DNA from 3 places in the Nonomuraea sp. NPDC049750 genome. Region 3 is predicted to be linked to each of the others. Evidence: riboswitches for the same ligand, from Rfam matches in the RefSeq annotation. Region 3 holds a riboswitch; each other region holds the start of a gene.
The links. A riboswitch is a leader RNA that binds a small molecule or an ion and turns the genes downstream of it on or off. The one in region 3 is predicted to bind thiamine pyrophosphate.
Positions count from the first base shown of each region.

Region 1: it holds a riboswitch for thiamine pyrophosphate, as region 3 does, so the genes downstream of both, AB0J16_RS14575 (TenA family protein) here and AB0J16_RS03035 (cytosine permease) in region 3, are expected to answer to the same signal.
Region 2: it holds a riboswitch for thiamine pyrophosphate, as region 3 does, so the genes downstream of both, AB0J16_RS14070 (FAD-dependent oxidoreductase) here and AB0J16_RS03035 (cytosine permease) in region 3, are expected to answer to the same signal.

Region 1 covers NZ_JBFANB010000004.1:587,170-590,436, forward strand. The annotation lists gene AB0J16_RS14565 (DUF3043 domain-containing protein) at 1-243, shown strand, start outside; gene AB0J16_RS14570 (hypothetical protein) at 449-1,063, shown strand; gene AB0J16_RS14575 (TenA family protein) at 1,180-1,857, opposite strand; TPP riboswitch at 2,002-2,097, opposite strand; gene AB0J16_RS14580 (hypothetical protein) at 2,739-3,179, shown strand.
Region 2 covers NZ_JBFANB010000004.1:485,676-488,942, forward strand. The annotation lists gene AB0J16_RS14060 (Rv2175c family DNA-binding protein) at 1-289, opposite strand, end outside; gene AB0J16_RS14065 (FAD-dependent oxidoreductase) at 320-1,483, opposite strand; TPP riboswitch at 1,542-1,658, shown strand; gene AB0J16_RS14070 (FAD-dependent oxidoreductase) at 1,648-2,868, shown strand; gene thiS (sulfur carrier protein ThiS) at 2,865-3,065, shown strand; gene AB0J16_RS14080 (thiazole synthase) at 3,058-3,267, shown strand, end outside.
Region 3 covers NZ_JBFANB010000001.1:637,785-641,051, forward strand. The annotation lists gene AB0J16_RS03030 (methylated-DNA--[protein]-cysteine S-methyltransferase) at 1-289, shown strand, start outside; gene AB0J16_RS03035 (cytosine permease) at 299-1,642, opposite strand; TPP riboswitch at 1,633-1,745, opposite strand; gene AB0J16_RS03040 (rhodanese-like domain-containing protein) at 1,771-2,094, opposite strand; gene AB0J16_RS03045 (helix-turn-helix domain-containing protein) at 2,102-2,542, opposite strand; gene AB0J16_RS03050 (MFS transporter) at 2,618-3,267, shown strand, end outside.

The DNA of each region.
Region 1 (3,267 bases), on a different contig from region 3:
ATCCGTCCGCTGGTGCTCGGCTACGTGATCACGATCGGCTGGCCGATCATGATGATCGGTGTGCTCTTCACCTCGATCTTCGTGGCCTGGCGGATCAAGAAGCTGGTGGCGGAGAAGTATCCCAAGGAGAACCTGCGCGGCGTCGGCTTCTATGCCGCGATGCGGGCTCTGCAGATCCGCAAGCTGCGTTTCCCGCCGCCCGCGGTCCTGCCGGGCGGCAAGCCGGTGCCACCCAAGAAGTAACGCGGTTCGCTCCGGCTTTCGCGCCGGCTTTCGCGCCGTTTCGCTCCGGCTTTCGCGCCGTTTCGCTCCGGCTTCTCCCAGCGCGGCACTCCTCGCGTGACCGTGGGCCGCCGGCCGCCCAAGGCCGGCTGCGGACACGCTCGCGGGGTGTTCAGCCCCTCATGGCGGAGTAAGGCTGTCGTGCAGGATGAAGGGGGGATATCCCATGACAGATCGTCCGCCCGAGAGCACCGGCTCCACATCGTCGTCGGACAGCCGCGGGACGACCGGGGCGAAGTGCGCGCTCGCGGTCAAGGGCCTGATGGGGATAGAGGCCATCACCTGGGGCAGCGGAAGCTCCTGGCGTACCGGCACGGGAGTTCCGGATCACATCGCGGCGCCCATCGAGTTGATGTGCTTCGAACTCCTGCCCTATGCCCTGCTCAGGGCCGCGCACATCAGCGAGAAGACGTTCCTGCTGGGCATGCGGAACCGGTCTTCGACCAAGTACGACGGCGGGTCGGAGGCGTGGGCGGGCTTTCTGTGCGACCCGGTGTCGAAGGACCGCGTGCCGGTGGACGAGCTCGCCGGCCTGCGTACCGTGGCGGGCGACGTCATCGTCATGATCGGCGCCTCCGCCGACGCGTTCCACACCGTAATCGTCTCGGGCACCGCCTCGACCGGCCCCGCCAAGGAAGGGCCGATGATCTACTCCCTCGCCGACCGCAGCCCGACAAGCGATCCCACCGAAATGACCCTCGGTAAGATCATCGCGCAGTTCCTACCTTATGAGACGGTCGCCGTACAGGTGTTCACCGTGAAGCCGGGCCTCCTGGAGTGAGTTCACGGCCACCAGCGGAAAGAGCTGTCGCGGCGCCAGGTGGGGGCGCCGATCTGTCACGGGCGGGCGCCGTACCACGTCTCTTTCGATTCTTTCGACGACCGACAGGGGCTCGTTCACAGCCATTGGCGGGTGGGCCAGGCTTCGAGGCGCCACGCGCTGTCCCAGAACATCCACTCGTATTCGGCCGCCCGGAGGAACGCCTCCGCCATGGCTTCGCGGATGGCGGGGCCGGACTGGGCGGCCTGCCGGTCGGTGATGGCCTTCGCCTGTTCGGCGGAGACGGCGAAGGCGGGGTCGGAATAGGTGGCGATCCACGCGTGGTACGGATGGTCGCGCCGCCCCTCCGTACGCGCCAGCAGTGCCGTGCCGACGTCCTGGTACACCCAGAAACACGGCAGCACGGCGGCGGCGAGCACGGGTAGTGGCGCGGTGAGCGCGGTGGCCTGAAGGTAGGACGCGTATGCCAGGCAGGTGGGCGAGGTGGGAATGGCCGCCATCTCCCCGGCGTCCAGGCCGAATTCGCCGAGATAACGGCCGTGCAGGGCCCGTTCGACCGTCAGCGCCGTATGGGCGGACTGGGCGAAGAACGCGGCGTCGGAGGAATCGTCCGCCCGGGCCGCCGCCGTCGCCAGCGTTTTCGCGTACGCCGCCAGATAACGGCCGTCCTGAACGAGATAGAAGGCGAAACGCTCCCGGTCGAGACCGCCGTCCCCCAGCGCGTTGTTGAACGGATGGTTACGGATCGCGTCGAGCAGCTTGGCCGCGCGCGTCCAGATTTCATCGCAGAACATGCCCTCACTCACCAGAGTGCGTGGAAATGGTGGACGGGGCCGTCTCCCCCGACCTGGAAACGCCCGCGGCCCGCGGCGCGCCGTTCAGATATCCCTGACCGTCCGCGCTCGAGTCGGTGCCGACGACGGAAAGCATCTTGGAAACGGGAGCCACCCGGACGTCCCTTCGCTAGTGCGAACTAGATCAGGTTCTACGGGTGTGATCTCAGCCCAACCTGCCGGGCACCCCGCGTCGCAGATCAGGGTAACAGAGGTCATGGTCGCGGACGGCGGTCCGCCATGGGCCCGCGAGGGGGCGGACGTCGCGATCGTGACGTACGCGTTCGGGATGGGCATCGACCGGCCGGACGTACGGTACGTGCCGCACCAGGAGCAGGCCGCCTCCATATGGTCGGTCCACAGCGACGCCGAAGAGAAGGCGGTCTTCATCCGGCCACGTTCCCCAGCGAGGCGAAGGCACGCGTCCAGACGAACCTGTTGGGGATTCTCGCGGTCGATCAACGGCCCGAGCACCTTCGTTCCGGCCGCGTGCCGAGCGGGAATCGCCAGCGCCTCGAAGAATTCGATGAATTCCGAGCGGACGATTGAGCTCGTCGCCGAACCCGAACCAGGTCTGAGTTTCTCTCTTGGTGCCTTAGACCGGCTCGACCGTAATGCGCGCCGCGCCTGGTACAGAGTTTCATTTGAGAAGCCTGGAAGAGTTTCATTTGAGAAGTCTGGACGTGTCGCCTCGGGTATCGGCCGTCGGGCAATCCGGAAGCGCGTCGGCCTGTATCATTCGACCGGGCTCTAAACGTCCCCGCATCGCCTCTTCTCGGCATGCGCCGAATCACTAGGATCGACTCCCTGTGGCCGCACGGCTCACAGCAAGGAGGATTTTCATGCGCATTTTACGCACCGGCTATACTCTCGCCCCGGCAATGGCGGCGGCGTTCTTGGTTCTGACGCTGACCTCATGCGGCAGCGGCAGCGGCGAAACCATCGCCACGGGAACCACCGCTCCCGAAGCCGCGGACACGAACCAGAAGGCGACGGGAAAAACAGCGGCCCCCGCCGGTGAAAGCGGCGTCAAAACCGGCGTCATGGATCAGCTGCGCAAATCGCGGGAGATAAAGGAGCTGCCGTACAAGCCGGCGGCCGTGACGAAGTTCGTGTCGTGCATGGCCGACGTCCTGGTGAAGTACAGCAACAAGAAGGACCTGCGAGCCTACGCCGACGGCTCGCTCGACCTGGAGAGCATCCGGCAGACCGACAAGGCCGCGGCCGACAAAGCGGGCTTCAAGTGCTCGGACGTCGTCACCAAGGACGATCTCAAGCAATAGACGGCCAGCCGCCGGATGACACCCGGCGTCCGATCCAGCAGGTCGATCGGCCGGGCACGTGCCTGGTCCATCGGCGGCGCGGCCAACC
Region 2 (3,267 bases), on a different contig from region 3:
CGTCGGGAGTGAAGAGCCAGCGCAGCGACTCGATGTCGTCGTAACCGGAGTCGCGCAGCACGGAGAGTGTGCCGGGCAGACCCTTCATCACGTCCTTTCCGTCAAGGAACACCGCGGGCACTTGTGGCCCACCACCACCCCGGCGCACACCGAGCAGTTTCCGATCCTTGAGGAGTTGCTTGGCCCGCCCTATCGAAAGGTCTAGGCGCGCGGCCACTTCGGGGAGAGTGAGCCACTCGGCGACGAGTTGGTCGGTCTCCCGGTCGATCTGCGCAACAGAAAGCGTCACGAAACCACAACTACCACATGGCGTGCTTGCTCAAACAACACAGTCCCGTAGGGAGAGGTCGGGATCTACCAGGCGTTCGGCGTCTACGCGGTGTCCGGCTTCGATGATTCTGCGGCCCTGGACGAGGTCTCGGGGCCGGTCCACGGCGAGCACCGCGGCCAGGGTGTCGTCCGAGGTGAGCCAGCAGGCCGACCATTTTCCGCCGAGTTCGCCTCGGTAGAGGAGACGATCTCCGGCCGGGTGGTGGCCCGCGTACTGGACCATGTGGCCGAACTGCTCGGACCAGAAATAGGGCACCGGGTCGTAGGCGGCCTCGACACCCAGCAGCGTGGCGGCGGCCACCTCGGGCGAGTTGAGCGCGGCGTCCCAGTGCTCGACCCTCAGCCTGGTCTCGAACCGGCGCGACCACCAGGCGGCGCAGTCGCCCACGGCCACGACGTTCGGCAGGGAGGTGCGCAGGTGTTCGTCGGCGACGACGCCGTTGTCCAGGTCGACGCCGGAGCCCGCGAGCCAGCCGACGGTCGGGCGCACTCCGACGCCGGTGACGACCACGTGCGCCTCGATGAGGCTTCCGTCCGCGAGTGTGACGCCGCCGTCGTCCACGGAGCCGACCAGGGTGTTCAGCCGCAGGTCGATGCCCTCGTACCAGCCCTGGGTGCGGGCGCCGATCTCAGGGCCGACCGCCTGGGCGAGCGGGGCGGGGCCCGCCTCGATCACGGTCACCTCGCAGCCGGCTCGGCGGGCGGCGGTGGCCACCTCGGCGCCGATCCAACCGGCGCCGATGATCACCACGTGGGCGCCCTTGACGAGCCGGGCGCGCAGCTCAAGCGCGTCGTCGAGGGTGCGCAGCACATGCTGACGGCCGTCGCCGGGCAGCGTGATCGGCTCGGCGCCGGTGGCGATCACCAGGCCGTCGTAGCCGAGCTCGCCCTCGGTGGTCTCCACGACGCCGGGACGCAGCGCCTTGGCCGAGACGCCCGGCCAGAAGTCCACCTCCAGCACGGCGAGGTCGGCGTCGACGAAGCTGGAGTCGCTGCTGCCGGACAGGACCGCCTTCGACAAGGGTGGCCGGTCGTACGGCCGGTGCCGCTCTTGCCCGATCAGCGTGATCCTGCCGTCGAACCCTTTCGCGCGCAGCGCCTCGACACTCCGTACACCGGCCAGACCGGCGCCTGCCACCACCACATGATTCACGTTCAAGACCATAACGGGGCCCGTGCCGGGACGTCGCGCCGAGGCCGTAGGGTGGAGACGTAAGACGCGCGGGAGTCCGGCCGTTACCGGGCTGAGAGGAAGGCTGCACCGGGCCTTCGACCGCAAGACACCTGATCCGGATCATGCCGGCGAAGGGAGCGGACGTGGACATCGTCGTAGGCGGCGGGATCATCGGGCTGTCCATCGCCTGGCGCCTGTCCCGCTCGGGGCGGCCGGTCACCGTGGTCGATCCGGCTCCGGCCACTGGGGCCTCGCACGCGGCGGCGGGCATGCTGGCGCCGGTGAGCGAGGTCACCTACACGGAGGAGCCGCTGCTCCGACTGGGCCTCGCCGCACTGCGCCGCTGGCCGTCCTTCGCCTCCGAACTCGCCACCGACGCCGGCCTCGACGCCGGTACGAAACCCGCCGCCAACCGCCTTGACGAGGCCGGGGCGTCTGAAGCGGTCGTGAGCGGGCTCAGTGAGGCCGCGCGGGCCGGGCTGGACTTCCGGGTCGACGGGACGCTGGCCGTGGCGTTCGGGGCCGACGATCTGGCGGCGCTCGGTGAGCTGGCCGCGTTCATGGAGAAGCTGGGGCTACCGGTCGAGCGGCTGACCGGGCGCGAGTGCCGTCGGCTGGAGCCCATGCTGGCGCCGTCCGTACGCGGTGGGCTGCTGGCCCGTGGAGACGCCTGGGTGGACCCGCGCCGGGTCACCGCCGCGCTCCTGGCCGCACTCGACCGCCTGGGCGTCCCCCTCGTCCGGGCTCGCGTCAGCGAACTGCTCCAGGACGGCGACGTCCAGGACGATGACAAGGTGGTGGGCGTACGCCTCGCACCCCCGGACCAGAGCCGCCCGCAGGCGGACATTCCCGATGAGATCCGGGGCGAGCGGGTCGTGCTGGCGGCCGGGGCGTGGAGTGCCGGGCTGGTCGATGTCCCGGTACGGCCGGTCAAGGGGCAGATCATGCGGCTGCGTTCCCCCCAGCCCCTGCTCGGCAGGTGCGTACGCGGGACGGTCCACGGGAAATCCGTGTACCTGGTGCCGAGGGGTGACGGTGAGCTGGTGGTCGGGGCGACCCAGGAGGAGCTGGGGTTCGACACGAGGGTGACGGCGGGCGGACTGTACGAGCTGCTGCGGGACGCCCACGAGCTGGTGCCGGGCGTCACCGAGCTGGAGATCGTCGACGTGGTGGCGGGGCTGCGGCCGGGCACACCGGACAACGTCCCGCTCATCGGGCCCAGCGGGACGCCAGGGCTGGTGCTGGCCACTGGGCATCATCGGGGCGGGGTGCTGCTGGCTCCGCTCACGGCGGCCATTCTGCTGGGCGAGGAGAGCGAGCTCGCGGAGCTGTGCTCGCCGCTGAGGTATCGGGATATTTCATGAATGTGACCATCAATGGGGCCCCGCACGAGGTGCCCGACGGCACCACCGTGGCGCAGGCCGTACTCACGCTCACCACGGCCACGACCGGCGTGGCCGTGGCCGTGAACGACGAGGTGGTGACGCGGAGCGCCTGGGAGACGACGGCGCTCGGCGACAGCGACCGGATGGAAGTGCTGACGGCGGTGCAAGGTGGATGATCTCCTCATAGCCGGAGAGAAGTTCTCCTCCCGGCTCATCATGGGCACCGGTGGCGCCCCGTCGCTGGAGGTGCTCGACCAGGCGCTGGTCGCGTCCGGCACCGAGCTGACGACCGTCGCCATGCGGCGGCTCGACCCCAGTGCGCCCGGCTCGGTGCTCGACGTGCTGCGCGAACGCGGCATCAAGGTCCTGCCCAACACC
Region 3 (3,267 bases):
CTTCGCCACACCGGTGGACCTGTCCATCGCCACGACGTTCGCCCGTACGGTGCTGCAGAAGACCATGGCCGTGCCCTACGGCGAGACGGCGACCCTCGACGAGATCGGCGAGAGCATCGGCCGCCCGCGCGCGCTGCGCGCGGTCGGCAACGCGCTCAACGCCAACCCCGTCTGTGTGGTCGTGCCGTGCCACCGGATCGTGCCGGGCGACGGCGAGCTCGGCGACTACGCGGGCGGCCAGGCCGCCAAGCGTCATCTCCTCAACATCGAGAAACGCTCACGGGCCTGAGGTACGTACTCAACGACTCGTGATCGAGGCGCGCCTGGTCGCCCAGCCGATCGCCAGCGTCACCAGAGCCGCCACCAGAGCCGCGCCCAGGGCCCCGTTCATCCACGGCTGCCTGGTGAACCCGGTGGCCTCGCGTACGGCCGCCCAGAGGCCGTCCCACTGCGCGACCGTCGGCGTGGAGGTGGTCAGCCAGTAGGCCACGAAGCCGAGCGCCCAGGGCACCAGCATGGACCAGCGGGCGGGCGCGTCCTCGTCGGTGTTCCACCCCGAGGATCCGCCGAGCACGAAGTAGTCGACCGCCAGCACCGCGAACATCGGCACGAACACCGCCCCGATCACCCCCAGGAACGCCCCGTAGGAGTTCACGTCGACCACCAGCGCAATGGCGGTGGTCAGCACGCCGATGGCGATCGAGAAGACCCGCCGGTCGACGCGCGGCATGAGGTTCTGCAGGGACATGGTCGTGGAGTAGACGTTCGCGAACGACTGGTCGGCCTCCCGCAACACCAGGATCGCGAAGAACAGCGCGCCCAACGGCACCGCGACGAACGCCCCGAACACGGCCGTGCCGTCGGCGGCCACCGCCGCGGACCCGGCGATGGCCACCGCGTAGACGCCCAGCCCCAGGCAGGCGACCTGGGCCAGCGTGTAGCCGCCGACCACGCCCGCGAAGGCGGCCCGGCTCGACCTGGAGTGCCGGGCGAAGTCCGCCGCGATCGGCACCCACGAGACCGACAGCGCGATGACGTAGTCGACCGCGGGCGCGAACGCCGTCCACGACCCGCCGCCCTGCGGCGGAGCCTTCGACAGGAACGCCACCGCGAACCAGACCAGCGAGATGATCACTCCGATCGTGACGTAGCGCCGCAGCAGCCGGATCGACCCGAGCGGCCAGATGGTCAGCGACGTGGTCAGCGCCCCCGCCACCACCACCCACACCTGGTACGGCACCACGGCCCCGAAGATGGCCATCGCGCCCTTGGCGATCACCCACAGCTCGAAGGCGCCCCACCCGATCATCTGGACGATGTTGAGCACGGTCGGGATGTAGGACAGCCGCGCCCCGAACAACCCGCGCAGCAGCACCATCGCCGGCCGCCCGGTCTGCGTGCCCGGAATGGCCGACAGCCCCACCATGGCCGTGCCGACCAGGCTGCCGACGAGCGCGGCGAGCAGGGCCGCGCTCAGGCTGAGCGGGCTGCCACCGAGCGGGTCGAGCAGGAACAGCGCACCGCTGAACCCCAGCAGGCTCACGGCCAGGTTCGCCCACAGGGCCCCCTGGTCGAGCAGCCCGAGCGTCTTGGGGGGCGTCCCTTCGAGGGTCAGCGGGACTTCGTCGACGACATGCGTCATCTCACACTCCCTACGCCGGCATTACCCGGACAGGTTCATGCGGTCGGCGACAGGTCAGTCGCCCTCTCAGCCCGGTGCACCCCGAGCTCCCGCGGTTTGTGTAGTTGTCGAGCGGATTATGCCATCCGTCAGGCGACGAACGGCGGGCGCCCCGTCTCACTGACCATCGGGCGGCGCGCGCCCGCCCACGACTGCATGCCGCCGTCGACGTTGACCGCCTCGCGCCCGAGCTGGTTGAGCCAGGCCGCGACCTGGAACGACCGGCCGCCGACCCGGCAGACCACGTAGACGGTCCGGTCGCCCGGCACCTCCTCGACCCGCCCCTGGATCTGCGTCATCGGGATGTGCACCGCCTCGGGCGCGTGCCCGGCCACCCATTCGTCCTGTTCACGCACGTCGAGCAGGTAGGCGTCGGCGGGAACGTCGCTGGCCGGGATCTCTGGAACCGTCATGCCTCCATCATCTCGCGTCGCTGGTCATCTCGCGTCGCTGGTCATACGCGGCACGCGCCGTGGCGATCTCCTGCCGATGCTCCTCGGTCCAGGTGACCAGGCTCTTGATCGTCTGGTGCAGGGTCCGGCCGAGCGGCGTGAGCGCGTAGTCGACCCGCGGGGGCACGACGGGGTGGACCGTGCGGCTGACCAGGCCGTCGCGCTCCAGGTGGCGCAGGGTCACGCTGAGCATCCGCTGGCTGACCCCGTCGATCTCGCGGCGCAGCTGGGTGAAGCGCAGGCTCTGGCAGTCGAGCAGCGCGATGACCAGCAGCGACCACTTGTCGGCGACCCGGTCGAGTATCTGCCGGACCTCGCAGTCCTCCCTGGTGTCCCACTGCCACACGTCGTAGTCGTCGTCCACGGTGCTCTCGCAGTAACCGGGTGACTTAGAAGTGCCGTCTTCCATGACATTTCATACTGCCGGATGATTTGGACGGTTACCAGAGATAACCGAATGCCGATAAGTAACCGGGAGTTGACCATGTCCAAACGCGCTTGGGGCATGTTGATCGTGCTGTGCGGGGCCATCTTCATCGAGGGCACCGACGTGGCCATGCTGAACGTGGCCCTGCCGTCGATCAGGGCGGATCTGGGGCTGTCCACGGGCATGCTGAGCGGGGTGGTGAGCGCCTACGTCCTGGGCTGTGGCGGTTTCATCCTGCTCGGCGGCCGGGCGGCCGACCTGCTGGGCCGGCGCAGGATGTTCCTGCTCTGGCTCGGGGTGTTCGTGGTGTTCTCCGGGCTGGGCGGGTTCGCGACCGAGGGGTGGGTGCTGCTGGTCGCCAGGTTCCTCACCGGGGTCGCGGCCGCGTTCATGATGCCCGCCGGGCTGTCGCTGATCACCACGAGCTTCCCCGAGGGCAGGCAGCGCAACCGCGCGCTGCTGGTGTACGCGGGGACGGGGGCCGCCGGGTTCGCGCTCGGGCTGGTGATCGGTGGTCTGCTGAGCTCGATCGGCTGGCGCTGGGTCTTCTTCGCGCCCGTCCTCTTCTCGCTGGCGATCCTGATCGCCGCCGTCCCGCTGCTGAAGGAGCAGCCGACGCCCCGGCCCGCCGGCGGCGTCGACCTGGCCGGGGCCGCGACCATCACCGGCGCGATGACGCTGCTGGTCTACGGCCTGGTACGGCTGGA